DNA from 2 places in the Streptomyces pactum genome. Region 2 is predicted to be linked to the other one. Evidence: riboswitches for the same ligand, from Rfam matches in the RefSeq annotation. Region 2 holds a riboswitch; the other holds the start of a gene.
The links. A riboswitch is a leader RNA that binds a small molecule or an ion and turns the genes downstream of it on or off. The one in region 2 is predicted to bind S-adenosylmethionine.
Positions count from the first base shown of each region.

Region 1: linked by a shared signal. The riboswitch ahead of B1H29_RS26585 (aminotransferase class V-fold PLP-dependent enzyme) and the one ahead of thrC (threonine synthase) in region 2 are both predicted to bind S-adenosylmethionine.

Region 1 is NZ_CP019724.1:6,202,440-6,217,926, forward strand. It holds gene B1H29_RS26525 (carbohydrate kinase family protein) at 1-112, shown strand, start outside; gene B1H29_RS26530 (cysteine desulfurase/sulfurtransferase TusA family protein) at 261-1,643, opposite strand; gene ctaC (aa3-type cytochrome oxidase subunit II) at 1,980-2,972, shown strand; gene ctaD (aa3-type cytochrome oxidase subunit I) at 2,969-4,705, shown strand; gene B1H29_RS26545 (cytochrome c oxidase subunit 4) at 4,702-5,100, shown strand; gene B1H29_RS26550 (L,D-transpeptidase) at 5,230-6,507, shown strand; gene B1H29_RS26555 (response regulator transcription factor) at 6,593-6,994, opposite strand; gene ctaE (aa3-type cytochrome oxidase subunit III) at 7,183-7,803, shown strand; gene qcrC (cytochrome bc1 complex diheme cytochrome c subunit) at 7,869-8,678, shown strand; gene qcrA (cytochrome bc1 complex Rieske iron-sulfur subunit) at 8,675-9,739, shown strand; gene qcrB (cytochrome bc1 complex cytochrome b subunit) at 9,736-11,373, shown strand; gene trpD (anthranilate phosphoribosyltransferase) at 11,505-12,569, shown strand; SAM riboswitch class IV at 12,649-12,765, shown strand; gene B1H29_RS26585 (aminotransferase class V-fold PLP-dependent enzyme) at 12,942-14,411, shown strand; partial or broken gene B1H29_RS26590 (glycerate kinase) at 14,492-15,487, opposite strand, start outside.
Region 2 is NZ_CP019724.1:4,834,998-4,850,484, reverse strand. It holds gene groL (chaperonin GroEL) at 1-1,302, opposite strand, end outside; gene B1H29_RS20605 (cold-shock protein) at 1,666-1,869, opposite strand; gene B1H29_RS20600 (MoaD/ThiS family protein) at 2,308-2,583, opposite strand; gene thrC (threonine synthase) at 2,580-3,890, opposite strand; SAM riboswitch class I at 3,909-4,056, opposite strand; gene B1H29_RS20590 (glucosyl-3-phosphoglycerate synthase) at 4,197-5,141, shown strand; gene B1H29_RS38180 (hypothetical protein) at 5,163-5,843, opposite strand; gene B1H29_RS20575 (alpha,alpha-trehalose-phosphate synthase (UDP-forming)) at 5,988-7,391, shown strand; gene otsB (trehalose-phosphatase) at 7,436-8,305, opposite strand; gene B1H29_RS20565 (DUF3263 domain-containing protein) at 8,341-8,565, opposite strand; gene B1H29_RS20560 (ABC transporter substrate-binding protein) at 8,610-9,875, opposite strand; gene B1H29_RS20555 (ROK family protein) at 10,068-10,976, shown strand; gene nagA (N-acetylglucosamine-6-phosphate deacetylase) at 10,984-12,129, shown strand; gene B1H29_RS20545 (1-phosphofructokinase family hexose kinase) at 12,285-13,217, shown strand; gene B1H29_RS20540 (hypothetical protein) at 13,254-14,222, opposite strand; gene cdgB (diguanylate cyclase CdgB) at 14,342-15,487, opposite strand, start outside.

The DNA.
Region 1 (15,487 bases), 1.4 Mb from region 2:
CGAGACGGTGGGTACGCAGGAGTACCAGTTGCGCAGGGCGCACTTCATGGAGCGGTTCACGAAGGCGTACGGGGACGAGGCGGCCGCCGAGGTCCAGGCGCACCTGGGCTGACCCCGGGCGGCGGCCACTCGCCCGCCCCGTGGGAAGTGTGGTCGGTGCGGGTGCGGGTGCGGGTGCGGGTGCGGGTGCGGGCGCTGGTGCGGGTGAGGGGCGGGTGCGTGGGGGCTGAGAGCGCGGTTCCCCGCGCCCCTCGCCGGCGTCAGCTCACCCGGCGTACCAGGTAGGCCGTGCCCCTGTCCGCCGGCTCCTCGCCCACGTATTCCTGCCCCCGCATCTCGCACCACGCCGGGATGTCCAGGCGGGCCGCCTCGTCGTCCGAGAGGACGCGGACCGTGCCCCCGACGGGGACGTCGCCGATGACCTTGGCGAGTTCGATCACCGGGACGGGGCAGCGCCGGCCGGTCGCGTCCACGACGAGGTCGCCACCGGTCCGCGGGACGGCCTCCGCGGCCACCGGCGCCCCGAGCCTCTCCCGCACCGCGGCCACCGTGCCCGGCAGCACCTCCAGGAACCGCTCGACGTCCCCGGCCGGCGTCCCCGGGGGCAGCGACACCCGTACGTTGCCCTCGCTGAGCACCCCCATCGCCTTCAGGACATGGCTCGGCAGCAGGGTGCTGCTCGTGCAGGACGAGCCGGAGGAGACCGAGAAGCCGGCACGGTCCAGCTCGTGCAGCAGAGCCTCCCCGTCGACATAGAGACACGAGAAGGTGACGGTGCCGGGCAGCCTGCGCACCGGGTCGCCGACCACCTCCACATCCGGCACGAGAGCGGGCACCCGCGCCCGGATCCGCTCCGTCAACTCCCGCAGCCGGGCCGCCTCCCCGGCCGCCTCCGCCCGCACCGCCCGCAGCGACGCCGCCGCGGCCACGATCGCCGGAAGGTTCTCGAAACCGGGCGCCCGCCCCGACTCCCGCTCGTCGCCGGGCCCTTGCGGCGCGAACCGCGCCCCTTTGCGTACGACGAGCAGTCCGACCCCGGACGGCCCGCCCCACTTGTGGGCACTGGCCGCGAGCAGGGACCAGCCGCCCGCCACCTTCCCCCACGCCAGCGACTGGGCCGCGTCCACCAGCAGTGGTACGCCCGCCGCCCGGCAGACCTCGGCCACCTCCGCCACCGGCTGCTCGGTGCCCACCTCGTGGTTGGCCGACTGGAGACAGGCCAGCGCGGTGTCGCCGCGCAGGGCGGCCGCGTACGCCGCCGCTTCCACCCTCCCCGTCCGGTCCACGGGCACCTGCGTGACGGTCCCGCCGCCGGCCTCGTGCACCTCGGCCGCATGCAGTACGGAGGAGTGTTCGACCGCTGACACGATCAGGTGAGTCCCGGCCCGCCGCCGCCCGGCCAGCGCCCCCGCGACCCCCGAATGGACCGCCCGCGTCCCCGAAGGGGTGAACACCAACTCGTCGGGCCGGCACCCCACGGCCTCCGCGGCCGCCTCCCGGGCGGCATCGAGCAGCAGACGGGCCCGCCGCCCTTCCCGGTAGAGCCGTGCGGGATCGGCCCACCCTTCGTCGAGCGAGGCCTGAAGAGCCTGCCGGGCCACGGGATGCAGCGGAACAGCGGAAGCAGCGTCGAGGTAAGCCACACGGCAACGCTATGACGTCCGGCAGGGTTGTGCCGAACAGGGGCGCGGGGCTGTGATCGATAGGCGGCTCCGCCGCGCGGGCGCGACGGGCCACGACGAGCCGTCAGCCGCCGAACAACCCCAGGCCCCGCCCCTGCAGGCGTCCCGCGGGCGTCCCGTCCCACCCTTTCAGGGCGCCCCCCGGCGCGTATGCCACCCTCCCCGCGAGCCCCCGGAGGACGTCGGCTAGGGTTTGGTCCGCATAAACATCAAACCCCTGCCCGACGCAGGGCGGCGACCGACCAGCGAGAAGGCCGCAGCCGAACAGCGCGGGCGAGACTCTCGGGAAGGCGCTACGTGAGTCCCAACGGCTCCGACCTCCCCCACGCCGCGGGCGGCGCGGGCGGTACCCCCACGCCGCGGCGCCCCATGCGGCGGAAGCTGCTGCAGGCACTGACCGCGGGCCTGGTCCTGGCGACCGCTACCGGTTGCACATGGGAGGACTTCCCCCGCCTCGGCATGCCCACCCCCACCACGGAAGAGGCTCCGCGGATCCTCTCCCTGTGGCAGGGCTCCTGGGCAGCCGCGCTGGCCACCGGCGTGCTGGTGTGGGGCCTGATCCTGTGGAGTTGCTTCTTCCACCGGCGCAGCCGCACCAAGGTCGAGGTTCCTCCGCAGAACCGGTACAACCTGCCCATCGAGGCGCTGTACACCATCGTTCCGCTCGTCATCGTCTCGGTGCTGTTCTACTTCACCGCCCGTGACGAGTCCGAGCTCATGAGCCTGGAGGACAAGCCCGACGTCACAGTCAACGTGGTCGGCTTCCAGTGGAGCTGGTGCTTCAACCACGTCGAGAACGTCGAAGGTTCCACCGGCGACGCGAAGACCTCCAAGGAACTGGCCGCGATCCCGGACCGGTTCAAGGAGGACTTCCCGGCGAACGCCGGCGGCGTCCACGACTGCGGTGTCCCCGGCACGCGGAACCCGCAGACCGACAACCCGGGCCCGACCCTCTGGCTCCCCAAGGGCAAGAAGGTCCGCTTCGTCCTGACCTCGCGTGACGTCATCCACTCCTTCTGGGTGGTGCCGTTCCTCATGAAGCAGGACGTCATCCCGGGCCACACCAACGCCTTCGAGGTGACCCCCAACAAGGAGGGCACCTTCATGGGCAAGTGCGCCGAGCTGTGCGGCGTGGACCACTCCCGGATGCTGTTCAACGTCAAGGTCGTCTCCCCGGAGCGCTACGAGCAGCACCTCCAGGACCTCGCGAAGAAGGGGCAGACCGGTTACGTTCCCGCCGGCATCGCGCAGACGAGCCACGAGAAGAACCGGGAGACGAACAACCTGTGAGCATCCTCAACGAACCCCAGGGTGCCTCGGCAGCGGAGGACTCGTACGAGAACGAGCTGCCGGTACGGCGCAAGCAGCCCGGCAACGTCGTGATCAAGTGGCTGACGACCACTGACCACAAGACGATCGGCACGCTGTATCTGGTGACGTCGTTCGCGTTCTTCGTGATCGGCGGCGTGATGGCGCTGTTCATGCGCGCCGAGCTGGCCCGTCCGGGCCTGCAGATCATGTCGAACGAGCAGTTCAACCAGGCGTTCACGATGCACGGCACGATCATGCTGCTGATGTTCGCGACGCCGCTGTTCGCCGGCTTCGCGAACTGGATCATGCCGCTGCAGATCGGCGCGCCGGACGTGGCGTTCCCGCGGCTGAACATGTTCGCCTACTGGCTGTACCTGTTCGGCTCGACGATCGCGGTGGGCGGGTTCCTGACCCCGCAGGGCGCGGCCGACTTCGGCTGGTTCGCCTACTCGCCGCTGTCCGACGCGGTGCACTCGCCGGGTATCGGCGGTGACCTGTGGATCATGGGTCTGGCCTTCTCCGGCTTCGGCACCATCCTCGGCTCGGTCAACTTCATCACCACGATCATCTGCATGCGCGCGCCCGGCATGACCATGTTCCGCATGCCGATCTTCACCTGGAACGTGCTGCTGACCGGTGTGCTGGTCCTGCTCGCCTTCCCCGTCCTGGCCGCGGCCCTGTTCGCGCTGGAGGCGGACCGCAAGTTCGGCGCCCACATCTTCGACTCGGCCAACGGCGGAGCCCTGCTGTGGCAGCACCTGTTCTGGTTCTTCGGGCATCCGGAGGTGTACATCATCGCGCTGCCGTTCTTCGGCATCGTCAGTGAGATCATCCCGGTCTTCTCCCGGAAGCCGATCTTCGGCTACATGGGTCTGATCGCGGCGACGATCGCGATCGCGGGTCTGTCGGTGACGGTGTGGGCCCACCACATGTACGTCACGGGCGGCGTGCTGTTGCCGTTCTTCTCCTTCATGACCTTCCTGATCGCGGTCCCGACCGGTGTGAAGTTCTTCAACTGGATCGGCACCATGTGGAAGGGATCACTCAGCTTCGAGACGCCGATGCTGTGGTCCACCGGCTTCCTGATCACCTTCCTCTTCGGTGGTCTGACCGGTGTCATCCTGGCCTCGCCGCCGCTGGACTTCCACGTCTCGGACTCGTACTTCGTGGTGGCGCACTTCCACTACGTGGTGTTCGGCACCGTGGTGTTCGCGATGTTCGCCGGCTTCCACTTCTGGTGGCCGAAGTTCACCGGCAAGCTGCTGGACGAGCGCCTGGGCAAGATCACCTTCTGGACGCTGTTCATCGGCTTCCACGGCACCTTCCTGGTCCAGCACTGGCTGGGCGCCGAGGGGATGCCGCGCCGGTACGCCGACTACCTGGACGCCGACGGCTTCACCGCCCTGAACACGATCTCGACGATCAGCTCGTTCCTGCTCGGCATGTCGCTCCTGCCGTTCTTCTACAACGTCTGGAAGACGGCCAAGTACGGCAAGCCGGTCAACGTGGACGACCCGTGGGGCTACGGCCGTTCGCTGGAGTGGGCGACCTCCTGCCCGCCGCCGCGGCACAACTTCCTCACGCTGCCGCGCATCCGCAGTGAATCCCCCGCCTTCGACCTGCACCACCCGGAGATCTCCGCGCTCGACCAGCTCGAGAACGTCGGTCACGGTGAGAAGGCCCTCGTCGGCGGCAAGGAGGCCGGGAAGTGAAGATCCAGGGACAGCTCTTCATCTGGCTGAGCGTCTTCATCCTCGTCGTCGCGATCGTCTACGGCTACTGGTCGATGGAGCCGGCCGGCACCACGGCGCTCTTCCTGGCCTTCGGCCTGGCCATCATGATCGGCTTCTACTTGGCCTTCACGGCCAAGCGGGTCGACGTCGGTGCTCAGGACAACAAGGAAGCGGACGTCGCGGACGACGCCGGCGAGGTCGGGTTCTTCAGCCCGCACAGTTGGCAGCCGCTGGCGCTCGGTCTCGGCGGAGCGCTCGCCTTCCTGGGCGTGGCGGTCGGCTGGTGGATCATGTACTTCTCGGCACCGGTCATCCTCGTGGGCCTGTTCGGCTGGGTCTTCGAGTACTACCGCGGTGAGAACCGCACCCAGTAGCACGCGCCGAGCGCCGAGGGGCCCGGACACTCCGTCAGGAGCGTCCGGGCCCCTTCGTCTGGCGCACTCTCCTCACTCGTCCGGGTTACCCGTCGTGCCGCTGTTGACGTCGCTCCCTAGCGTGAGGTCATGAGCAACCCGGTTCACTTCCAGGCGCGAGGGCGTACGGTCGTCGGCTGCACCCTGCTGGTGATCGCCCTCGGCGCGAGCGCCACCGCCTGCAGCGCAGACGACGACAACCCGCTGTCCGCCGCGCCGTACGACGCGGCCGGCCAGATCTCCTTCAACGGCCCCACGGACGCCGGCAAGAAGGCCGACCCGGACAAACCCCTTGAGGTCGTCGCCGAGGGCGCCGACGGGCGCATCACGGACGTCACGGCCGTGGACGCGGCGGGCCGCTACGTCGCGGGTGAACTCTCCGCCGACGGGGCCCGCTGGCACAGCACCTCACCGCTGGCCGCGGGCGCGAGCTACACGGTCCGGGTGAGCACCGAGGACGGCGACGGCGCGCCCGGCCGCAAGGTCCTCACCTTCGAGACCGGCCTGCCCAGCACCAAGAAGACCCTGGACGTCTCCTTCGGGCCCGAGGCGGGCGCGTACGGCGTCGGCCAGCCCGTCACGGCGGAGCTGAGCCGGCCGGTCCGGGACCGCGCCCAGCGGGCCATAGTCGAACGCGCCCTGAAGGTGGACTCCACGCCCGCCGTCGAGGGCGCCTGGCACTGGGTGGACGACAAGAAGCTCCACTACCGGCCCAAGGACTACTGGCCCGCCCACGCCACCGTCCAGGTCCGCAGCACCCTCGACGGCATCAAGATCGGTGACCGGATGTGGGGCGGTACCGCCAAGCCCCTGAAGATCACCACGGACGACCGCGTCGTGGCCGTCACCGACGCCGCCGCGCACACGCTCACGGTCTTCCAGGACGGCCGGGAGGTCAGGGAGATCCCCGTCACGACCGGCAAGCCCGGCTTCGAGACCCGCAACGGCGTCAAGGTCGTCCTGGGCAAGGAACCCTTCGTACGCATGCGCAGCAGCACCGTCGGCATCGCCGAGGGCTCCTCGGAGTCGTACGACCTGCCGGTGTACTTCGCCACCCGGGTCACCTGGAGCGGCGAGTACGTGCACGCCGCCCCCTGGTCGGTCGGCTCGCAGGGCATGGCCAACGTCAGCCACGGCTGCGTAGGCATGAGCACCGCCAACGCGGAGTGGTTCTTCGGCGCGGTCCAGGAGGGCGACCTCGTCGAGGTGGTCAACTCCGGGGGCGAGACGATGGAACCCTTCGGCAACGGCTTCGGCGACTGGAACCTGGACTGGGCGAAATGGCGCGCGGGAAGCGCCCTGACGGGCGCTACCGGCAACGCCCCGAACACCCAGGAGGCGGCGAGACTGCGGCCGACGGCTGTGTGAGGCGCTCAGAAGCGCGGGGAACGCCGTGACAAGCCACAGGAGCGCCGCCCCGACCGCGCGCCCGCCCCCCGACCCCCGCGCGCCCCTAGACGCCCTGCAGCCTCTTCTCCCGCAGCAGGGCGGCCAGCGCACCCGCGAACTCCACCGGTTCCACCGGCAGCGTCACAGCCGCCTCCGCACGGCTCCACGTCGCCAGCCACGCGTCCTGCGGGCGGGCGATGAGCAGCAGCACCGGCGGGCACCGGAAGACCTCGTCCTTGATCTGCCGGCACAGTCCCATGCCGCCCATGGGCACCGCCTCGCCGTCCAGGACGCAGACGTCGATCCCGCCCTTGTCCAGCTCCTTGATCGCGGCTGCCGGAGTGGCGCACTCCACGAACTCGACCACGGGAACGTCCGGAGCCGGCCGGCGACCGGTCGCCAGCCGCACCTGCTCGCGGGTGTTGGAGTCGTCGCTGTAGACCAGCACCGTGGCGGTCGGCTGCATGCTTCCTCCGATACGCAGTGAAACAGTCGTAGCCCGTCGCGCCGGATGCTACTCCTTTGAACACCTCGTCAACACTGGTTCGGACATGGCTTCGACCGGCCGCTCGATGGGCCATACGGGCAGTACAGACAGGGGGGACACTCCGAACGGCACCCCCCGGGGTGAGGGCGGGATAAGCGACCGACATAATGTCGGTCGTGGCGACAGCAACGACAGTAGAAACCGGGCACGCGCACCCGTCGGTCAACCGGCCGAACCTCACCAGCGTCGGAACCATCATCTGGTTGAGTTCCGAGCTGATGTTCTTCGCGGCCCTCTTCGCGATGTACTTCACCCTGCGATCGGTGACCGGCCCGGACTTCTGGTCCGAGAAGGCCGACGCGTTGAACTTCCCGTTCTCCGCGACGAACACCACGATCCTGGTGCTCTCCTCCCTCACCTGTCAGCTCGGCGTGTTCGCGGCCGAGCGCGGTGACGTGAAGAAGCTCAGGATGTGGTTCATCGTCACCTTCGTGATGGGGTCGATCTTCATCGGCGGTCAGGTGTTCGAATACACCGAACTGGTCAAGCACGAGGGCCTCTCGCTCTCGTCGGACCCGTACGGCTCGGTGTTCTACCTGACCACCGGCTTCCACGGACTGCACGTGACGGGCGGCCTCATCGCCTTCCTGCTGGTCCTCGGCCGCACCTACGCGGCCCGGAGGTTCACCCACGAGCAGGCGACCGCGGCCATCGTCGTGTCCTATTACTGGCACTTCGTCGATGTCGTCTGGATCGGCCTCTTCGCCACGATCTACATGATCAAGTAGTCGCGGCAAGCACCCGCGCAATACCAGAAGCATCGACGCAGAAGATCCTGACACCGGGGTAATCCGTGAAAAAGCTCTCCGCACGACGACGCCACCCGCTGGCGGCGCTCGTCGTCCTACTCCTCGCGCTGGCATGCACAGGGGGGCTGTACGCCGCGTTCGCACCTGCGGACAAGGCGCAGGCCGATGAAACCGCCCAGTCCCTAGCCATCGACGAGGGCAAGAAGCTCTACGCCGTCGGCTGTGCCACTTGCCACGGCACCGGAGGGCAGGGCACCACCGACGGTCCGAGCCTGGTCGGCGTGGGCGCCGCGGCCGTCGACTTCCAGGTGGGCACCGGCCGTATGCCGGCCCAGCAGCCCGGCGCGCAGGTCCCGCGCAAGAAGGTGATCTACTCCCAGGCCGAGATCGACCAGCTCGCCGCCTACGTCGCGTCGCTGGGTGCCGGTCCGGCCATCCCGTCGGAGGAGAAGTACGGCCCGGAGGGCGCGGACATCGCCAAGGGCGGTGAGCTGTTCCGCAACAACTGCGCGCAGTGTCACAACTTCACCGGCAAGGGCGGCGCCCTGACGCACGGCAAGTACGCGCCGAACCTCGAGGATGTCGACCCCAAGCACATCTACGAGGCCATGCAGACCGGCCCGCAGAACATGCCCTCCTTCCCCGACACCACGCTGTCGGAGCAGAACAAGAAGGACATCATCGCCTACCTGGACGCGGTCAACAGCGACGACACCGAGAACCCGGGTGGTCTCAGCCTCGGCGGACTGGGTCCGGTCAGTGAAGGTCTGTTCGCCTGGGTGTTCGGACTGGGCGCCCTGATCGCCGTCGCCGTCTGGGTCGCCGCTCGGACCGCAAAGGCCAAGAAGTCATGAGTAGCCAAGACATTCCAGAAGAGAACCTGCCCGCTGAGCAGGACGCCCCGCACGGGCACGGCGCGATGCGCCCCGCGGACGAGCAGCACCCGTTCGCCGACCCGGGTCTGCCGCCCCACGAGCACCGGATCCAGGACGTCGACGAGCGGGCCGCCAAGCGGTCCGAGCGCACGGTCGCCCTGCTGTTCACGCTCTCGATGCTGGCCACCGTCGGCTTCATCGCCTCGTTCGTGACGATCCCGGTCGACGAGTCGGTGTACATCTTCCCGCTCGGTCACATCAGTGCGCTGAACTTCGCGCTCGGCATGACGCTCGGCGTCGCGCTGTTCGCGATCGGCGCCGGCGCGGTCCACTGGGCCCGCACGCTGATGTCCGACGAGGAGGTCGCCGACGAGCGTCACCCGATCGAGGCTGACGCCGAGACCCGTGCCAAGGTCCACGCGGACTTCAAGCAGGGTGCCAAGGAATCCGTGATCGGGCGCCGCAAGCTGATCCGCAACACGATGCTGGGCGCGCTCACGCTGGTGCCGCTCTCCGGCGTCGTCCTGCTGCGCGACCTCGGCCCGCTGCCCGGGACCAAGCTCCGCCACACCCTGTGGTCCAAGGGCAAGCTGCTCGTCAACATGAACACCCACGAACCGCTGCGTCCTTCCGACGTCGCGGTGGGCTCGCTCACCTTCGCCATGCCCGAGGGCCTGGACGAGCACGACGAGGAGTTCATGACCGAGATCGCGAAGGCGGCCCTGATGATCATCCGGCTGGAGCCGGAGGCCATCAAGGACAAGCGCGAGCTCGAGTGGTCGCACGAGGGCATCGTGGCGTACTCGAAGATCTGCACCCACGTCGGTTGCCCGATCTCCCTGTACGAGCAGCAGACGCACCACGCGCTCTGCCCCTGCCACCAGTCCACCTTCGACCTTGCCGACGGCGCCCGGGTGATCTTCGGTCCCGCCGGTCACGCCCTGCCGCAACTGCGCATCGGCGTGAACGACGAGGGGTACCTCGAAGCGCTCGGCGACTTCGAGGAGCCCGTCGGTCCTGCCTTCTGGGAGCGCGGATGAGCACTACAGCCAACGAAGCCCCCCGCTCTCGCGGGAAGGCGCCGGCCGGCGAGCGCGTCGCCGACTGGGCCGACGGCCGTCTGGGGATCTACTCCCTGGCCAAGGCCAACATGCGCAAGATCTTCCCCGACCACTGGTCGTTCATGCTGGGTGAGGTCTGCCTCTACAGCTTCATCATCATCATCCTCACGGGTGTGTACCTGACGCTGTTCTTCCACCCGTCGATGAACGAGGTCACGTACCACGGCTCGTACGTGCCGCTGCAGGGCCAGCTCATGAGTGAGGCGTACGCCTCGACGCTGGACATCAGCTTCGACGTCCGCGGTGGTCTGCTCATCCGGCAGATCCACCACTGGGCGGCGCTGATCTTCCTCGCCGGCATGTTCGTGCACATGATGCGCGTCTTCTTCACCGGCGCGTTCCGCAAGCCGCGTGAGATCAACTGGCTGTTCGGCTTCCTGCTGCTCGTCCTCGGCATGTTCACCGGCTTCACCGGTTACTCGCTCCCGGACGACCTGCTCTCGGGCACCGGTATCCGCTTCATGGAGGGCGCGATCCTGTCCGTGCCGATCGTCGGCACGTACATCTCGTTCTTCCTCTTCGGCGGGGAGTTCCCCGGCCACGACTTCGTGGCCCGGTTCTACTCGATCCACATCCTGCTGCTGCCGGGCATCATGCTCGGCCTGGTGGTGGGCCACCTGATCCTGGTCTTCTACCACAAGCACACGCAGTTCGCGGGTCCCGGCAAGACCAACAAGAACGTCGTCGGCATGCCGCTGCTGCCGGTGTACATGGCGAAGGCCGGAGGCTTCTTCTTCCTGGTCTTCGGTGTGATCGCCGCCATCTCGGCCATCGCCACCATCAACCCCATCTGGTCCATCGGCCCCTATCGGCCGGACATGGTCTCCACCGGCGCCCAGCCCGACTGGTACATGGGCTTCTCCGAGGGTCTGATCCGTGTGATGCCCGGCTGGGAGATCAACTTCTGGGGCCACACGCTCGTCCTGGGCGTGCTCATCCCGCTGATGATCTTCCCGCTGGTCCTGGCGGCGATCGCGGTCTACCCGTTCATCGAGTCCTGGGTCACCGGCGACAAGCGCGAGCACCACATCCTGGACCGCCCGCGCAACGCCCCGACGCGCACCGCGTTCGGTGTCGCCTGGATCACCGAGTACTTCATCCTGCTCGTCGGTGGCGGCAACGACATCTGGGCCACGCACTTCCACCTGTCGATCAACGCGATCACCTGGTTCGTCCGCATCGCGTTCTTCGTCGGCCCGGTCGTGGCGTTCATCGTCACCAAGCGGATCTGCCTCGGCCTCCAGCGCCGGGACAGGGACAAGGTGCTGCACGGCCGCGAGTCGGGCATCATCAAGCGCCTGCCGCACGGTGAGTTCATCGAGGTGCACGAGCCGCTCAGCCAGGAGCAACTGCACACGCTCACGGCGCACGAGCAGTACAAGCCGGCCGAGATCGGCCCGGAGGTCGACGAGAACGGCGTCCGGCGCAAGGTGAAGCGCACGGAGAAGCTCCGCGCCAAGCTGAGCAAGGGCTACTACGGCGAGGAGTCGCAGATCCCGAAGCCGACCGTCGAGGAGTACAAGGAGATCACGAGCGGCCACGGCCACCACTGACCCTCCAGCGTCGCCACACCACGGTCGAAGGGCCCCGTCCGTTCCGCGGACGGGGCCCTTCGCCGTGCCCGGGGCTGGATAGGGTGGGACCACACTCCCTGCCCGCCATACACACGATTCAGGAGCGGCTCATGAGCGCTGTGACCCCCGCTGGAGGCGACACCGCGGCGGGCCGCTCCTGGCCCGCCCTGCTGAACGGACTGCTGGACGGCCGCGACCTGTCGGCGGACGACACCGCCTGGGCGCTGGACGTGATCATGCGCGGCGAGGCGACCGACGCGCAGATCGCCGGCTTCGCGGTGGGGCTGCGGTTCAAGGGGGAGACGGTCGAGGAGATCTCCGGTCTCGTCCGCACCATGTACGCCCACGCCAACGTGATCGAGGTGCCGGGTGAGACGGTCGACATCGTCGGCACCGGCGGCGACGGCGCCAAGACCGTCAACATCTCCACCATGTCGGCGATCGTCGTGGCCGGCACGGGCGCGAAGGTCGTCAAGCACGGCAACCGGGCCGCCTCCTCGGCATCCGGCGCCTCCGACGTGCTGGAGAAGCTCGGCGTCAACCTGGAGCTCACCCCGAAGCGAGTGGCCGAGGTCGCCGAGGAGGCCGGCATCACCTTCTGCTTCGCGGTGAAGTTCCACCCCGCCCTGCGCCATGTGGCGGCGGCGCGCGGCCAGCTCGGCATCCGCACGGTGTTCAACTTCCTGGGCCCGCTGACCAATCCCGCCAAGGTACGGTCCCAGGCGATCGGGGTCGCCCACGCCCGGATGGCGCCGATCATCGCCGGCGTCTTCGCCGAGCGCGGCCACTCGTCCCTGGTCTTCCGAGGCGACGACGGGCTCGACGAACTGACCACGACGTCCACCTCGCGGGTCTGGGTCGTGCGGGACGGCCGGGTGACCGAGGAGACCTTCGACCCCCGGGACGTCGGACTCGAGCTGGTGCCGGTTCAGGCGCTGCGCGGCGCCGACGCCTCCTACAACGCCGACGTCGCCCGCCGCCTGCTGGCCGGCGAGACGGGACCCGTGCGGGACGCGGTGCTGCTCAACTCGGCGGCGGCCCTGGTGGCCCTGGAGCCGGGTGCGGGGACGCTGACGGAGCAGATCCGGGCCGGTATGGACCGGGCCGCGGAGTCGATCGACTCGGGCGCGGCCAGGCGCGTCCTGGAGCGCTGGGTGGCCGTGAGCAACGCGTAGCGGCCTCCCCGTGTGACGTGCGTCCCGCGATCCGGACCCGGGTTGCGGGGCGTCGTTCTCTTCCCCTAGGTTTTGTCCAGGTCATGAGTGACAGTCATCAGGCCCCGGCCGACTGTCCGGCAACCCTCCGTCCGTGGCGGGGTGCCCCGGGTGAAGACCAGGCCGTGGACAGCAAGGTTCACGGCAAGCGCGGACCCCTCGCGAAACCAGGGGTCCTGGGTCGTCCGAGGGAGTCTCCCGTGAATCAGCGAATGCGATAGGGCCGCAGAGCCCCGCCTCCGCATCCCCCTTCACCGCCTTCTCCGCCTTGTCCCACGCTTGAGCCGTCGCGGTTCGCGTGGTGACTCCACCTGCCTTCACGGGAGTGCACCCATGTCCGTCTCCGCCCTCGCCGCCGACCAGTCCGCCTGTCCCGACACCGAGGGCGCGCTGCCCGTGCTGGGCCGTGATGTCACCGTCCCGCTCGTCACCGGCGGGGAGGTCAGCTACGCCGCCCTCGACTACGCCGCCAGCGCGCCCGCGCTCCAGCGGGTCTGGGACGACGTGGCGGCCTACGCCCCCTACTACGGCAGCGTGCACCGCGGGGCCGGGTACCTGTCGCAGCTCTCGACCGACCTGTTCGAGAACGCGCGGAGGACCGTCGCCGGGTTCCTCGGCTGCCGGGACGGGGACCAGGTCGTGTTCACCCGGTCCACCACCGACTCCCTCAACCTGCTCGCCGCCACGCTGCCGGCCGGCTGCCGGGTCTTCGTCTTCGAGACCGAGCACCACGCCTCGCTGCTGCCCTGGCGCGACGCGGACGTGACCTTCCTGGACGCCCCGCGCACCCCGGCGCAGGCCGTCGAGACCCTGGAGCGCGCCCTCGCCGCCCGCGAGCCGTACGGGCCCGCGCTGGTCTGCGTCACCGGCGCCTCCAACGTCACCGGCGAGCTGTGGCCGGTGCGCGAACTCGCCGCCGCCGCGCACGCGCACGGTGCCCGGATCGTGCTGGACGCCGCCCAGCTCGCCCCGCACCACCCCGTCTCCGTGGCCGGCCTGGACGTCGACTGGGTCGCCTTCTCCGGGCACAAGCTGTACGCCCCCTTCGGCGCCGGCGTACTGGCCGGACGCGCCGACTGGCTGCGCGAGGCGGAGCCGTACCTCGCCGGCGGCGGCGCCAGCCGCAAGGTCACCCGGCGCGCGGACGGCGGCGTGGACGTGGAGTGGCACGACAGCGCCGCACGGCACGAGGCCGGGTCGCCCAACGTCATCGGCGCCTACGCGATCGCCTCCGCCTGCAAGGCGCTCACCGAGGCCGGGTTCGACGCGCTGGTCGCCCGCGAGGAGTACCTGATCGGGAAGGTGCGGGCCGGGCTCGCCGAGGTGCCGCAGGTGCGGATCCTCTCCCTCTTCGGCGCCGACGCCCCCCGCGTCGGCGTGCTCTCCTTCGTCGTCGAGGGCTGGAACAGCTCTCACTTCGCCGCGGCCCTCTCCGCCGAGTACGGCATCGGTGTGCGGGACGGCCTGTTCTGCGCCCACCCGCTGGTGCGCACCCTGCTCGGCAGCGACCCGCAGGCGCAGGGCGAGTGCGGCGCCCCCGAGGCGGCGCCCGGGGAGAAGTCCCTCAACGCCATCCGCGTGAGCTTCGGCGCGGGCACCCCCAACGAGCACGTCGAGCGGTTCGTGAAGGCCGTCAGGGAGCTGGTCAGCGACGGCGCCCGCTGGAACTACCGGACCGAGGACGGGCGTTGCGTGCCCGACACGTCCGCCGCGGGCACCTCCGGCGCGGGCATCCCCAGCGCCGGGACGTCGGCCGCGGGCACCCCCGGCGCCGGGACGTCCGCCGCCGGCACTGCCGTCTGACCCGGCAGCCGCGAGCCCAGCAGGATCATCCGCAGCGCCCGTTCCGTGGCGTCCGTGAGGAGCTCGGCGGCGCGCAGCAACGCGTCCGCCAGGGCCATCGGCGCCGGCATGATGCCGTGGCAGGCGTCCACCCCCGGCACCTCGTGCGCGCCCTCGCCGAGCGTGCCGGCCAGGGCCAGCACGGGACGGCCGTAGAGCTTGGCGCGGCGGGCCACCTCGGCCGGGACCTTGCCGCGCGGCGTCTGGTGGTCCAGCGCCCCCTCGGCGGTGAGCACCAGGTCGGCGCGGGCCAGGCGGGCGTCGAGGTCGAGGTGGTCGAGGAGTACGTCGAAGCGGGGCAGCAGCCGGGCGCCGACGGCGGCGAGACCGGCGCCGAGCCCGCCGGAGGCGCCGGTGCCGGGGCCGTGGCGCAGGTCGGTGCCGACGGCACCGAGGTCGCGGACGAGGACGCGCGCCCAGTTCTCCAGACCGGCCGACAACTCCTCGACCTGCGCGGGCGTCGCGCCCTTCTGCGGGCCGAACACCCGGGCCACGCCGCGCTCGCCGCACAGCACGTTGAACGGGTTGCAGGCGACGAGCAGCTCGGTGTCCCGCAGCCGGGCGTCCAGACCGGACGCGTCGATGCGGGCCAGCCGGGCCAGCTCCCGCCCGCCGTGCGGGAGTTCGAAGCCGTCCGCGTCCAGCAGCCGGGCCCCGAGCGCCTGGAGCGCGCCCGCGCCCCCGTCCGACGTGCCCGAGTCGCCGCAGCCGACCAGGACCCGCCGCACCCCGGTGTCGAGCGCGGCGCGGATCAGCTCGCCGACGCCGTGGGTCGTCGTGGTGCCCGGGTCGCGCAGATCGCGGGGGACCAGGGACAGGCCCGCGACGGCCGCCATCTCCACCACGGCGGTGTCCCCGGCGCCGAGCAGCGCGAAGTGGGTGCCGACGGGTTCGCCGACCGGGCCGGTGGCGGCCAGCGCGACCAGCCGCCCGCCGGTCGCGGCGGCCAGCGCGACGGCCGTGCCCTCGCCGCCGTCCACCAGCGGGATCCGGTCGATCCCGGCGTCCGGCAGCACCCGGCGGACACCGGCCGCGAT
Region 2 (15,487 bases):
CGCCTCGTCACCCGACAGCTCCAGCTTCTCGAAGACCTGGGAGGCCTGGAGCAGGGCCACGCCACCACCGGCGACGATGCCCTCCTCGACGGCCGCCTTCGCGTTGCGAACGGCGTCCTCGATGCGGTGCTTGCGCTCCTTGAGCTCGACCTCGGTGGCGGCACCGGCCTTGATGACGGCCACGCCGCCGGCCAGCTTCGCCAGACGCTCCTGGAGCTTCTCGCGGTCGTAGTCCGAGTCGCTGTTCTCGATCTCGGCGCGGATCTGGTTGACGCGGCCCTGGACCTGGTCGGCCGAACCGGCGCCGTCCACGATCGTGGTCTCGTCCTTGGTGATGACGACCTTGCGCGCGCTGCCCAGCAGGTCGAGCGTCGCGTTCTCCAGCTTGAGGCCGACCTCCTCGGAGATGACCTCGCCGCCCGTGAGGATGGCGATGTCGCCGAGCATGGCCTTGCGGCGGTCGCCGAAGCCCGGGGCCTTGACGGCGACGGACTTGAAGGTGCCGCGGATCTTGTTGACGACCAGGGTCGACAGGGCCTCGCCCTCGACGTCCTCGGCGATGATCAGCAGCGGCTTGCCCGACTGCATGACCTTCTCCAGGAGCGGCAGCAGGTCCTTGACGTTGCCGATCTTGGAGTTGGCGATCAGGATGTACGGGTCGTCCAGGGACGCCTCCATACGCTCCATGTCGGTGGCGAAGTACGCCGAGATGTAGCCCTTGTCGAAGCGCATACCCTCGGTGAGCTCCAGCTCCAGACCGAAGGTCTGGGACTCCTCGACGGTGATGACGCCTTCCTTGCCGACCTTGTCCATGGCCTCGGCGATGAGCTCGCCGATCTGGGTGTCGGCGGCGGAGATGGAGGCCGTGGAGGCGATCTGCTCCTTGGTCTCGACGTCCTTCGCCTGCTCCAGCAGGGCGGCGGAGACGGCCTCGACGGCCTTCTCGATACCGCGCTTCAGGGCCATCGGGTTGGCGCCGGCCGCGACGTTGCGCAGGCCTTCCTTGACCAGGGCCTGGGCGAGAACGGTCGCGGTGGTCGTACCGTCACCGGCGACGTCGTCCGTCTTCTTGGCGACTTCCTTGACCAGCTCGGCGCCGATCTTCTCGTACGGGTCCTCGAGCTCGATCTCCTTGGCGATGGAGACACCATCGTTGGTGATCGTGGGGGCGCCCCACTTCTTCTCGAGGACGACGTTGCGGCCCTTGGGGCCGAGCGTCACCTTGACGGCGTCCGCGAGCTGGTTCATGCCGCGCTCGAGGCCGCGCCGCGCCTCCTCGTCGAACGCGATGATCTTGGCCATGTGAAGTGGTCCCTCCAGGACTGGGGGTGATTCCTTCGGACCGCGCCCGCGCCCGCGACGGACGGCTCGCCTGCCTGGCGGTTCCTTCCCCACCCGGCCTGCGGGCCTCACCGACCCGGTCCTTCGTTGTCACTCTCACCTTCAGAGTGCTAACGCAATGATTAGCACTCGCCCCTGTCGAGTGCAAGCGCCTTCCGGGGATCGGCGCCGGGGACCGCCCTTCGGGACCGCCCTTCGGGACCGGCGTCCGGGCGGGAGCCCGGGCAGCAGTCCGGGCAGGAGTCCGGGCAGACCGAAGGGCCCGCACCCCCGGGGGGATGCGAGCCCTTCAGAGAAGACCTTCGCTTGCGGTGGCCGCGCGTCTCAGGCGCTGAGGCGAACCATGTCGGCCTGCGGGCCCTTCTGACCCTGCGAGATCTCGAACTCGACCCGCTGGCCTTCTTCGAGGGTGCGGTAGCCGTCCATCTGAATCGCGCTGTAGTGGACGAAAACATCCGCACCACCGTCGACCGCGATGAAGCCGTACCCCTTCTCCGCGTTGAACCACTTGACGGTGCCCTGAGCCATGCCTAACTCCCCTATTACTGGCCCTTGCACAGATCCGCACTTCGCGGACCCGGGTCAGACCTCACCCCCCACGACTGGGGGCGTGCGCCGGAACGCGTCGACCGCGGCTGAATGTATCTGTCCAACTGCCGTCTGCAACAGGTCAATCGGACGAGAAATCTGGACGCACCCGGCCCGGAATGTGGCGAGAATTCGCCTGAATTCGGGTCAAGTCGGGGCACACAAAGGGAACAAAAGCCGCGAAATACGCCCACACTTTGGCTACATCTTGTCGGACGGGCGGCAGGAATTCAGGGTTCCCGATCTTCCGATCGGGAGCGCGTTCCCCAACTCTACCGCGCTCAACCACATGGAATTGCCCCCTCCGCTTCTCTTACGGAGGGGGCAATTCGACAAACCGAGCGTTACCGCGATTACCGAAGGTAACGGAGAGGCGGGTCAGCCACCCGCGACCGCGGGGATGATGGAGACGCCGGCGCCGTCCGGGGTCGCGGTCTCCAGGCCCTGCTCGAAGCGGACGTCGTCGTCGTTGACGTAGACGTTGACGAAGCGGCGCAGCTTGCCCTGGTCGTCCAGGACACGGGCGGCGATGCCGGTGTGGTTCTTCTCCAGGTCGGAGATGACCTCGCCCAGGTTGACGCCCTCGGCGGGCACCTCGGCCTTGCCGCCGGTGTAGGTGCGCAGGATGGTCGGGATGCGAACGGTCACGCTCATGCGAGGCCAGCCTCTCGGAAGGAGTCCAGGTTGGGACGGATCGTGGCGCTGAGGCCGGTGCCGGCCACCGCGTCGAGGGTCTTCAGTCCGTCGCCGGTGTTGAGGACGACGGTGGTGAGCGACGGGTCCAGGACGCCGTCCTCGATCAGCTTCTTGGTCACGCCGACCGTCACGCCGCCCGCCGTCTCCGCGAAGATGCCCTCGGTGCGGGCGAGCAGCTTGATGGCCTCGACGACCTGCTCGTCGGTCACGTCCTCCACCGCGCCGCCGGTGCGGCGCGCGATGTCGAGGACGTAGGGGCCGTCGGCCGGGTTGCCGATCGCCAGGGACTTGGCGATGGTGTCCGGCTTCTGGGGGCGGACGACGTCGTGGCCGGCCTTGTACGCGGTGGACACCGGCGAGCAGCCCTCGGCCTGGGCGCCGAAGATCTTGTACGGCTTGTCCTCGACCAGACCGAGCCTGATCAGCTCCTGCAGGCCCTTGTCGATCTTCGTGAGCTGGGAGCCGGACGCGATCGGGACGACGATCTGGTCGGGCAGCCGCCAGCCGAGCTGCTCGCAGACCTCGTAGGCGAGGGTCTTGGAGCCCTCCGCGTAGTACGGCCGCAGGTTGACGTTGACGAAGCCCCAGCCCTCGCCCGCCGGGTCGCCGATCAGCTCGGAGCAGAAGCGGTTCACGTCGTCGTAGTTGCCCTCGATGCCGACCAGCTCACCGCCGTAGACGGCGGCCATGACGACCTTGCCCTGCTCCAGGTCGTGCGGGATGAACACGCAGGAGCGGAAGCCGGCGCGGGCGGCGGCGGCGCCGACGGCACCCGCGAGGTTGCCGGTGGAGGAGCAGGACAGGGTGGTGAAACCGAAGGCGCGGGCGGCCTCGATGGCCTGCGCGACGACGCGGTCCTTGAAGGAGTGCGTCGGGTTGCCGGAGTCGTCCTTGACGTACAGGCCGCCGGTGACGCCGAGCTCGCGGGCCAGGTTGTCGGCCTTGACCAGCTTGGTCCAGCCCGGGTTGATGTTCGGCTTGTCGGCCACGTCGGCGGGGACGGGCAGCAGCGGGGCGTAGCGCCAGATGTTCGCGGGGCCCGCCTCGATGCGCGCGCGGAGCTCCTCGGTGTCGTAGGTCGAGAAGTCGTAGGCGATCTCCAGCGGGCCGAAACACTCCTCGCAGGCGAAGACGGGGCCGAGCGGCACGCGGTGGCCGCACTCGCGGCAGGAGAGCGCCGCGGCGGGACCGAGGTCGACCGGGGAGGCGGCAAGGGTGGGGGAAGCGGCGGTGTCGGTGTTGCTTGCGACAGTCTGCACAGCCATGTGAGGCGAGGCCCTTTCTCCTCATCTTCCTCACGACGCATCTCGCCGTGAGACGGATTTGGCACCTTCCCTAGTCGGGAGCCTCGCCACGTCCGCGTGACAAGAACCGACTGGAGGGTTGCCGGGGCTTCAACGGGCCGTATCCCTCTGCCCCTCTGGATGAGCGGTATGTGGTTGTTTTTCGGTGGTACGCGCGTGACCCCGGCATGCGGTGGTCCGCCGCGTTGTTCAAGACTGTAACCGAAGGCCACGACGGTTGAGATAGTCGTCCGTACCGCGAGATGGATCACAAAGGAGCCACCGAACGTGCTGGAAGAAGTCGAGCGCTGGCTGAGCGCACGCTCCTGGTCCGTGTCGGACCGGCCGATCCAGCGGATCCTGACCGCCAAACAGGCCACCGGGCAGTCGGTCAGCGTGGTACTCCCCGCCCTCGACGAGGAGGCGACCGTCGGCGACATCGTCTCGGTGATCCGCCGGGACCTGATGGGCCGGGTGCCGCTCGTCGACGAGGTCGTGGTCGTGGACTCCGGTTCGGGCGACCGCACGTCGGAGGTGGCCGCGGCGGCGGGCGCGCGGGTGGTGCACCGGGACACGATCCTCCCCCGCGTCCCGGCCGTGCCCGGCAAGGGCGAGGTGCTGTGGCGCTCGCTGCTGGTCACCGGCGGCGACATCGTCTGCTTCGTCGACGCCGACCTGCGCGAGTTCACCGCCGACTTCGTCTCCGGCATCGTGGGCCCGCTGCTCACCGACCCGGACGTGCACCTCGTCAAGGCGATGTACGACCGCCCGCTCGGCGCCGCGCCCGGCCAGGGCGGCCGGGTCACGGAGCTGATGGCCCGCCCGCTGCTCAACCTGCACTGGCCGCAGTTGGCCGGCTTCGTCCAGCCGCTCGGCGGCGAGTACGCGGCCCGCCGCACCCTGCTCGAGCAGCTCCCCTTCCCCGTCGGCTACGGCGTCGAACTGGGCATGCTGGTCGACGCCCTGCACCTGGTGGGCCTGGACGCCCTCGCACAGGTCGACGTCGGCGTCCGCCGGCACCGGCACCAGGACGGCCAGGCGCTGGGCCGCATGTCCGCCGCGATCTACCGCACCGCCCAGCTCCGGCTGGCCCGCGGCCACCTGGTGCGGCCGTCCCTCACCCAGTTCGAACGGGGCGCCGACGGTTTCGAGCCGCGCACGTACTCCGTGGACACCGAGGAACGGCCCCCGATGGCGGAGATCGCGGAGTACGCGGCCCGGAGGGTGGCCTGAGGGTCAGCCGGGGCCTGAGGGTCAGCCGGGGACGCCGTCCGACCAGCGCCAGATGCCGCCGGAGTCCTGCTCGCAGGTCAGGTACTCGCCGCCCCGGCCGTGGGTGCTCAGGCCGCGGTGCTTCTTGGCGCAGAACTGGCCGTCGGCGTAGCAGTTGCCCGCGGGGCTGGTGAGCTCGCAGGCGCCGGTGCCGCTTCCGGTACCGGTGCCGGGGCCCGTGCCGGGGTCCGCCGTCCGTGCCGGCTCGGGCTCCGGTTCCGGGGTGTACAGCGGGTCTCCGGAGCAGTCGTGGCCGGTGCGCGGGACGGTGAACGCCACGTCGCGGGAGCCACCGGGGTCGTCGGTCTGCTCGCAGACCTCCTCGCCCGCGGACCAGGAGGAGGCCTGCCTCCCGCCCGTGCCCTGGAGCTGGACGACGTAGGCGAGCCCGGCCCGCTCCGCCGCGCCGACCGCCTTGCCGATGGTGGCGCCGGTGTGGTCGTCCAGCGTGACGACGGTGGGTGTGGGCGTCGGCGTGGGCGTCGGAGTCGGTGTGGGCGTGGGCGTCGGCGTGGGTGTCGGGCTCGGGGTCGCGGTGGCCGAGGCCGGTCGCTCGTCCGCCGTCCGCGTACCGGCGCTCCCGTCGCCGCAGCCGGCCAGGGCCAGCGCGGAGGCCGCGACCAGTGCCGCGGCGCCCGCGAGTCCACGCATACGTATGGGCATGGCACCCACCCCCCAGAAGGTTGAAATGTGCACCGCACATCCTCATTCCATTCACACCGCCCACACAAGGCACGTGACGCAATCGACGCCGCGGGGCCGTCCGTCCACGTTTGAGGGTTTCGGGGCCGGGCTAGGTTGAGGCGTATGGCTTCAAGCTTCGGTGCTGCTCAGGTACTGGTCGCCTCCAACCGGGGGCCGGTCTCGTACGAGGTGCGTCAGGACGGTTCGCTGCACGCCAAACGCGGCGGCGGCGGGCTGGTCTCCGGACTGTCGGCCATCGGGCCGGACGCGGGGGCGCTGTGGGTGTGTTCCGCGCTCGGCGACGGCGACCGCGAGGCGGTGCGGCGCGGGGTCGGCGAGGACGGCGTACGGATGCTGGACGTACCGGCCGACGTGCACGCGGACGCGTACAACGGGATCGCCAACAGCGTGCTGTGGTTCGTGCACCACATGCTCTACCAGACGCCCCTGGAGCCGGTCTTCGACGCGGAGTTCCGGCGGCGGTGGGCCTCCTACGAGGCGTACAACCGGGCCTTCGCCGAGGCGCTGGCCGAGGAGGCGGCCGAGGGCGCGGTCGCGATCGTGCAGGACTACCACCTGACGCTGGTGCCGGGGATGCTGCGGGAGCTGCGGCCCGACCTGCGCATCGGGCACTTCTCGCACACGCCGTGGGCGCCGGTCGACTACTTCCGGGTGCTGCCGGACGACATCGCCGAGCAGGTGCTGCGCGGCATGCTCGGCGCCGACCGGCTCGGATTCCTCACCCGGCGCTGGGCCGACGCGTTCACCGCGTGCTGCGACGCCCTGGTGGGCGGGCCCGGCGGCACGGAGATCGGCGTGCACGGGCTCGGCGCGGACGCGGACTTCCTGCGGCAGCGGTCGCACGAGGCCGACGTGGACGAGCGGATGGCGGCGCTGCGGGCGGAGATCGGGCGGGGCCCGGACGGGAGCGCGCGCAGGACCATCGTGCGGGTGGACCGGACCGAGCTGTCGAAGAACATCGTGCGGGGGCTGCTGGCGTACCGGGAACTGCTGGTGGGGCGGCCCGAGTGGCGGGAGCGGGTCGTGCACGTCGCGTTCGCGTACCCGTCGCGGCAGGATCTCGCCGTGTACCGGGATTACACCGCCGAGGTGCGGCGGGTGGCCGATTCGGTCAACGCCGAGTTCGGGACGGCGGACTGGACGCCGGTCGTCCTGCACGTGGAGGACGACTTCGCACGGTCGCTGGCGGCGTACCGGCTGGCGGACGTGGCGCTGGTCAATCCCGTCCGGGACGGGATGAACCTCGTCGCGAAGGAGGTGCCGGTCGTCTCCGACGGGGGGTGTGTGCTGGTGCTCTCGCGAGAGGCGGGGGCCTTCGAGGAGCTGGGTGAGGACGCGGTCGCCGTGAACCCGTACGACGTGGTCGGTACGGCGGACGCGCTGCACGAGGCGCTGTCGGTCGGGCCCGGGGAGCGGGCGGAGCGGTCGAAGCGGTTGGCCGCGGCGGGGACGGCGCTGCCCCCGGCGCGGTGGTTCCTCGAGCAGTTGACGGCGTTGCGGGACTGAAGGGGCCCGCCGGGCTGAAGGGGGCCGGGGGCGGCGGCCGGCGGCTACGCGAGCCGCACGGCCAGGGAGCGCAGCAGCCGCACCACTCCCGCCGGGCCGTCGACCACCACGTCGGCTCGTTCGCGCAGCTCCGGGACCTCGTCGCTGCCGCTGCACACCAGCAGGCCGGGGGTACCCTCCGCGCGGAGGGTGTCGACGGCCGTGAAGGCGGGGAGGTCGCCGAGGTCGTCGCCGGCGTAGAGGACGGAGCCCGCGTCGACTCCGCGGGCGTACTCCCGCAGGGCGGCGCCCTTGTCCATGCCGGGCGGGCGCAGTTCCAGGACCATGCGGCCGGGTTCGACGATGAGGCCGTGGCGGGAGGCGAGGGCGGTGAGGGGGGCGCGCAGGGTGTCGAAGGCCGCCTGGGGATCGGGGGCGCGACGGGTGTGGACGGCGACCGCGTGGCCCTTCTCCTCGGTCCACGTGCCCTGCCCGGCCCCGGAGTGCTCCAGCAGGCCCGGCAGTTCGGCGCGGACGGCGGCGACGCCGGGGTGCGGTTCGGGCGTGGTGAGGGTGCCGGTGGCGGCGTCCCAGCGCTCCGCGCCGTAGTGGCCGAGGACGACGAGGTGGTCCAGGCCGGGGACGTCCGCGAAGCCGCCGTGGCGGACGGCGACCTCGGCCGGGCGGCCGGTGATCACCGCGACGGCGGCGACCTTCGGGGCCAGGCCCGCGAGCGCCGGTACGGCGTCCGGGTGGGCGCGGGCCCGGTCGGGGTCGGCGACGATCGGGGCGAGTGTCCCGTCGAAGTCGAGGGCGATCACCGCGCGGCCGGGGCCGGCGAGGAGGGCGTCGAGCCCTTCGCGTCCGGCCGCCGTCGCGGGCGTCGGCAGGTGGTCCGGGGTGTCGTCACGGGTGGAGTCCTGGTGGCTGCCCATACCGCGAACCTATCCCGCCGGGGCGCGAGGCATTCTCATCGCTCCGAGCGACGCGACTCCCGTACCCGGCGCAGGCGGTTGACCGTCACCGGGTCGGCGGCCAGGGCGCGGGGGTCGTCCAGGAGGGCGTTGAGGAGCTGGTAGTAGCGGACGGGGGCCAGGCCCAGCTCCTCGCGGATCGCTCGCTCCTTCGCGCCGGGGCCGGGGAAGCCGCGGCGCTCCAGCGCGAGGATGTCGCGCTCCCTTCGTCCCAGGTCCATGTACGGCACCGTAGCGCCCGCCACCGACAGCGGGACGCGCTCCGCTACTCCGCGCTGCCCGCCCGCATCGCCGTCGTCTGGATCCGGCCGAGTACCTCCTCGGGGCTGCCGCCGGAGGCGACCGCCTGGCCGATGCGCTTCTTGACGTCCGCGCTGACGGCGGCCCAGGAGGTCTTGCCGACCGGGTAGAGCTCGGAGAGCAGCAGCTCGTCCAGGAAGGGCTTGAGGTTCTCGTCCTCCTTCGCGGTGCTCATGACCTGGGACGCGGAGGTGGTCACCGGCAGCAGGTCGTACCGGCGGGAGAAGTCGAGGACGTTCTCGTCGCTGTAGACGAAGTCGAGGAAGTCGCCGATCTCCTCCTGGTGGCCGTTCTCCTTGAAGGCCGTCATCCAGTCGGTGACACCGAGCGTGTTCCGGCTCGCGCCGTCGATGCCGGGCGTGGTCACCATGCCGTACTTCACCCCCTTGTCGGAGGCCATCTTCATCAGCGAGGGGTGCCCGTTGAGCATGCCGACGTCGCCGGCGGCGAAGGCGGCGAAGGCGTCGGCGCGGTTGAGCTCGCCGGGGGCGACGGGGCCGGTGAGGCCCTTGCCGACCAGCTCGTCCTTGAGCCAGGTGAAGGTGGTGACGTTCTGCGGCGAGTCGACGGAGTAGGTGCCTACGTCGTCGGTGTAGCCGCCCCCGCCGCTGAGCATCCACTGCATCGTCTCGGCCTGCGCCTCCTCGGCGCCCAGCGGCAGCGCGTACGGGTACTTCACGCCCTCCGCCTTGAGCGCTTCGGCGGCGTCGGCGAGGTCGTCCCAGCTCTTGGGCGGGGTGATGCCGGCCTCGTCGAACAGGGTCTTGTTGTAGAAGAGCACGCGCGTGGAGGCCGCGAAGGGCAGGCCGTACTGAACGCCGTTGACCTGGCCCGCGCGGGCGAGCTGGGAGACGAAGCCGGCCTGGACCGGGATGGAGAGCACGTCGTCGGCCCGGTAGAGCAGGTCCTTGTCCGCGTAGTCGGAGTAGGCGCCGATCTGCGCCATGTCGGGCGCGTCGCCGGCCTCGACCATCTCGCGGACCTCGCGGTCGACGTCGTTCCAGGAGTGCACGGTGACGTCCACGTGTACGTCGGGGTGCTTGGCCTCGAACGCCCTGGCCAGGTCGTCCCAGTAGTTCTGGGAGCTGTTGGCCTCGCTGTCACCGTAGTCGGCGGCGACCAGCTCGAGGGTCACCTCTTCCGAGTCACCGGTGAGCCCACAGCCGCCGAGGACCGCCGTCATGCCCAGTGCGGACACCACCGCGATCGTTCCTGTCCTACGCCGCTGCACCTGATTCCCCAACCCTGCCGACGACACGTCGTTCGCTGCTCGCTGTTGCTGTTGCCGCTTGTTCGCTTGTTCGCTTGTTCGTTTAACGGATTAAGGTCTACACCACGACAGTGGACTAGACCTCTCCCGGGTCAACGGGCCACACTGTCCCCCGTGAGACATGTCATCGCCCTCGATGTGGGCGGCACCGGGATGAAGGCCGCCCTCGCGGGACCGGGGGGCGAGCTGCTGCACCGGGCCCGCCGGGCCACCGGCCGCGACCGCGGGCCCGAGGCGGTCGTCGCGGGCATCCTGGACTTCGCCTCCGAGCTGCGCGCCTACGGTGCCGACCGGTTCGGCGAGCCCGCCCGCGCCGCCGGGGTGGCCGTCCCCGGCATCATCGACGAGGAGCACGGCACCGCCGTCTACGCGGCCAACCTCGGCTGGCGCGACGTACCGCTGCGGGCGCTGCTCGGCGAGCGGCTCGGCGGCATTCCGGTCGCTCTCGGCCACGACGTGCGCACCGGCGGCCTCGCCGAGGGGCGGATCGGGGCCGGACAGGGCACCGACCGGTTCCTGTTCGTGCCGCTGGGCACCGGGATCGCGGGCGCCATCGGCATCGACGGCCGGGTGGAGTCGGGCGCCCACGGCTTCGCCGGCGAGATCGGCCACGTCGTCGTGCGCCCCGGCGGCACCCCGTGCCCGTGCGGGCAGCGCGGCTGTCTGGAGCGGTACGCGTCCGCGTCGGCGGTCAGCCAGGCGTGGGGCGAGGCGTGCGGCGACCCGGACGCGGACGCCGCCGACTGCGCCGAGGCCGTGGAGTCGGGCGACGCCCGCGCCCTCGCCGTGTGGCAGGAGGCCGTGGACGCGCTCGCCGACGGGCTGGTCACCGCGCTCACTCTGCTGGACCCGCGCGTCCTGATCATCGGTGGCGGTCTCGCCGAGGCGGGGGAAACCTTGTTCACACCGCTGCGGGACGCGGTCCGGCGGCGCGTCACCTTCCAGAGGCTGCCGGAAATCGTCCCCGCGGCGCTGGGGGACACCGCCGGCTGCCTGGGTGCCGGGCTCCTGGCCTGGGACCTGCTCGGCACCATCCCCACAACCGCGACTCCCCGGAGGTAACCACCTGATGGCCCCATGCAAGGTTCTCGCCGGTGCCCGGGTGGTACTGCCCACCGGGACCGTGGACGACGGCCGCGTGATCGTCGACGGCACGCGGATCGCGGACACGGCGCCCCCGCAGGCCGAAGTCGTCGACGCGTCGGGCCACTGGGTGGTCCCCGGCTTCGTCGACATCCACAATCACGGCGGCGGCGGAGCCTCCTTCGCCGGCGGCACCCCCGAGGACATCCTCAAGGGCGTCGGCACCCACCGCCGGCACGGCACCACCACGCTGGTCGCCTCCGCCGTCACCGGTGACCTGGACTTCCTCGCCCGGCACGCCGGAGTGCTCGCCGAACTGGCCCAGCAGGGCGACATCGCCGGCATCCACTTCGAGGGACCGTTCATCTCCCCGTGCCGCAAGGGCGCGCACGACGAGCAGCTACTGCGCGACCCCGACCCGGCCGAGGTCCGCAAGCTGATCGACGCCGCGCACGGCCACGCGAGGATGATGACGCTGGCCACCGAGCTGCCGGGCGGCCTGGATTCCGTACGGCTGCTCGCGGAGCACGGCGTGATCGCGGCGGTGGGGCACACCGACGCGACGTACGAGCAGACGCTCCAGGCCATCGACGCGGGCGCGACCGTCGCCACGCACCTGTTCAACGCGATGCCGCCGCTCGGTCACCGCTCCCCCGGTCCGATCGCCGCGCTGCTGGAGGACGAGCGGATCACCGTCGAGCTGATCAACGACGGCACGCACCTGCACCCGGCCGCGCTCCGGCTCGCCTTCCACCACGCGGGCGCCGCCCGGGTCGCCTTCGTCACCGACGCGATGGACGCGGCCGGTTTCGGCGACGGCCGCTACCTGCTCGGCCCGATGGAGGTCGAGGTCGCGGACGGGGTGGCCCGCCTGGTGGAGGGCGGCTCGATCGCGGGCTCCACGCTCACCCTGGACCGCGCCTTCAAGCGGGCGGTGACGGTGGACGAGCTGCCCGTCGAGGACGTCGTCGCGGCGATCTCCGCCAACCCGGCGAAGCTGCTCGGCCTGGACGGCCGGGTCGGCTCCCTGGAACCCGGCAAGGACGCCGACCTCGTGGTCCTGGACGCCGCCTTCGACGTGGTGGGCGTGATGCGCCGGGGCGAATGGGTGGTCGATCCCCAACTGGGCTGATCCGTTCGGAGTCCGGCGCCGAGCCCGGCCCCGGGCCGGTCCACGGCGGCCTGCCCCGGGGGTGGGCCGACCGCCGTCCTTTTGGCATGATCGTGTCCATGGAAGGCCGCCACAGGCGTCGGGGGAGGTCGGCACAGGTGACACAGGCCACACGGATGATCCTCACCGTCACGCTGAACACCGCTCTCGACATCACCTACCGCGTCCCGCGCCTCAGGCCGCACGCCTCCCACCGCGTCACCGGGGTGACTCAGCGGCCCGGCGGCAAGGGGCTGAACGTGGCCCGGGTGCTGGCGGCCCTCGGCCACGAGGTGACGGTCACCGGCTTCGCGGGCGGCGGCACCGGGGACGCCGTGCGCGAGGGGCTCACCGGCGTGCGCGGGGTGAGAGACGCGCTGCTGCCGGTCGCCGGGCCGACCCGGCGCACCATAGCCGTCGTCGACGAGCGCACCGGCGACACCACCCAGCTCAACGAGCCGGGCCCGGCCGTCGCCCCCGCCGAGTGGAACGCCTTCCAGGAGGCCTACGAGGACCTGCTCGCCGGCGCCGGCGCGGTGGCCCTGTGCGGCAGCCTGCCGCCGGGCGTACCGGTGGGCGCCTACGCCGGGCTGGTGCGCACCGCGCGCGCCGCGGGCGTGCCGGTGCTGCTGGACACCAGTGGGGAGCCGCTGCGCCGGGGGGTCGCCGCCCGTCCGGACCTGATCAAGCCGAACGCCGACGAGCTGGCCGAGCTGACCGGCTCGCACGAGCCGCTGCGGGCCACCCAGGCCGCCCGGCGCCGCGGCGCCCGCTCGGTGGTCGCCTCGCTCGGCGCCGAGGGGCTGCTCGCGGTGACCGCGGAGGGCCGCTGGCGTGCCACCCCGCCCGCCCGTGTCCACGGCAACCCGACGGGCGCGGGCGACTCGGCGGTCGCGGGGCTGCTCTCCGGCCTGGTCGAGCACCTGCCATGGCCGGAGAGCCTGGGCCGCGCGGTCGCCCTGTCGGCGGCGACGGTGGCGGCACCGGTGGCGGGCGAGTTCGACCGGGCGGCGTACGAGGAGCTGCTCGGGCGCGGGGTCGCGGTGACGGCGGAGGCGGACGCGGCGTGAGGCCGACGGCCCGCGCTGCGGCCCGCCGACCAGGGCCTAGTCCTTGACCTGGCCCTTCTTCAGGGAGAACTGGTCGAGCAGGACGTCGCACTTGTCGCCGTCGCCGCAGGAGAGTGTGATCGTGTTGGTGCCCTTGTTCAGGGTGGGCCAGGCGTAGGTCTTGGTCCAGCCCTTGGCGAAGTCGCCGTCCTTGGCGCCGGTGAAGTTGCCCAGGTTCAGCTTGCTGCCGAACTCCTTGCCGTTGACCGTCAGGGTCATCGACTGGTCCTCGCCGGCCGCGCTGTACCCGGCGAAGAGGGTGTAGAGGCCGTCCTCGGGGATGCCGTTCACGGTCCAGGTGACCGAGGCACCGGGCTGGTTGAGGTTCGTCACATAGACGCCGCCGTCCGACCGGGCGCCCTCGATCTCCGAGGCCGTCGCCACACCGGGCGACAGCCGCAGCGCCTTCGCCTCGACCGCCGGGAGCTCGACCTCCTCCTCGGCGCCGTCACTCGCCGACGGGCTCGGGTCGGTGGACTCGGACTGGGTGGGAGCGGTGCCGCCGCCGGCCTCGTTGCCGCCCTTGTCGTCGTCCGAGCCGCTGCTCGTCATGGCCACGGCGATGCCGATGACCACGGCGGCGACGACCGCGACCGCCCCGATCAGCAGGCCCTTGGTGTTGGGGCCGCGGCGTCCGCCGCCCCCGCCCGCGCCGCGTCCCGGCTGCTGCGGTCCGTTCGGGGCGCCGCCGCCGGGGAGCGTCTCCGGCGCCGCGTAGTGCGCGTTGGGCCGGCCGTAGGCACCCTGCTGCTGCGGGGCGGCCTGGCCGTAGGCGGCGGCCGAGGCGGCCTGGCCCTGCGGCGCCCCGTACTGCCGTGTGCCGACGGGACGCACCCGGTTGACGGAGTTCGGGTAGCCGTAGCCACCGGACGGCGGCTGGGCTCCGTTGGCCTGCCCGTCGGCGTAGAGGTAGCCGAAGGGGTCGTCGTCCTCGGGCGTGCTCGCGCCGTTGTTGCCGGGCGTCATCCCTAGGTCTCCTAACCAGATGCGGTGCGTGTGCGGTACGGGTCGTGAGAGGGCGAGCCTACCCGCTCCCACTGACCCGAAAGGGTGACTCACACCGCATCAGCTCGCCGACCTGCTGATCATCCGGCTCGGCGGTGCTGTTTGGGACGAGATCGTTTCTCGACGTACATCCGTTCGTCAGCCGACTTCAACACCTCGTCCGCCGTCATGCCGCAGTGGGCCCATCCGATGCCGAAGCTGGCACCCACGCGGACGGCCCGTCCCTCGGCCCGGATCGGCTGGATGATCTCGTTGCGCAGCCGTACGGCGAGGTCCTGGGCGTCGGCCCGGCCGAGCCCGTTGGCGAGGATCACGAACTCGTCGCCGCCGAGCCGGGCCACCGTGTCGCCGTCGCGGACGCCGCCGCTGAGCCTGCGGGCGACCTCGATGAGCACGGCGTCGCCGGCGTTGTGCCCGAACCGGTCGTTGATCGACTTGAAGCCGTCCAGGTCGCAGAAGAGGACCGCGAGCCCCTTGGCGCCGTCGTCGCGGCCGTCCTCGGGGGCGACGGCGTGCACGTGGTGGTCGTAGGCGCCGTACGGCTCGGTGACCGCGCCGAAGTCGAAGGTGTGGCCGCCGGAGTCGAAGACGGCGGAGTGCCCGTAGGCGGCGTCCATGGCGTCGGCCACGTCCGCGTGCGCGGACTGCGGGCGCTGGCACAGCCGGGCGGCGAGGCGGGAGCGCAGCTCGGCGGAGTTCGGCAGGCCGGTGAGGGAGTCGTGGGAGGCGCGGTGGGCGAGCTGGAGCTCGCGGCGCTTGCGCTCCTCGATGTCCTCGACGTGGGTGAGCAGGAAGCGGGGCCCGTCGGCGGCGTCGGCGACGACGCTGTTGCGCAGGGAGACCCAGACGTAGGTGCCGTCGCGGCGGCCCAGGCGCAGCTCGGCCCGGCCGCCCTCGGCGGAGGTGCGCAGCAGGGTGCCGATGTCCTCGGGGTGGACGAGGTCGGAGAAGGCGTAGCGGCGCATCGCGGAGGCGGGGCGGCCCAGCAGGCGGCACAGGGCGTCGTTGGTGCGCAGGATCCGGCCGTGCTGGTCGCCGCCCATCTCGGCGATGGCCATGCCGGAGGGTGCGTACTCGAAGGCCTGCCGGAAGCTCTCCTCGCTCGCCCTGAGCGCCTGCTGGTCGCGCTCCAGGCGGACCAGTGCGCGCTGCATGTTGGAGCGGAGCCGGGCGTTGCTGATCGCGATGGCGGCCTGGAACGCGTACATCTGCAAAGCCTCGCGGCC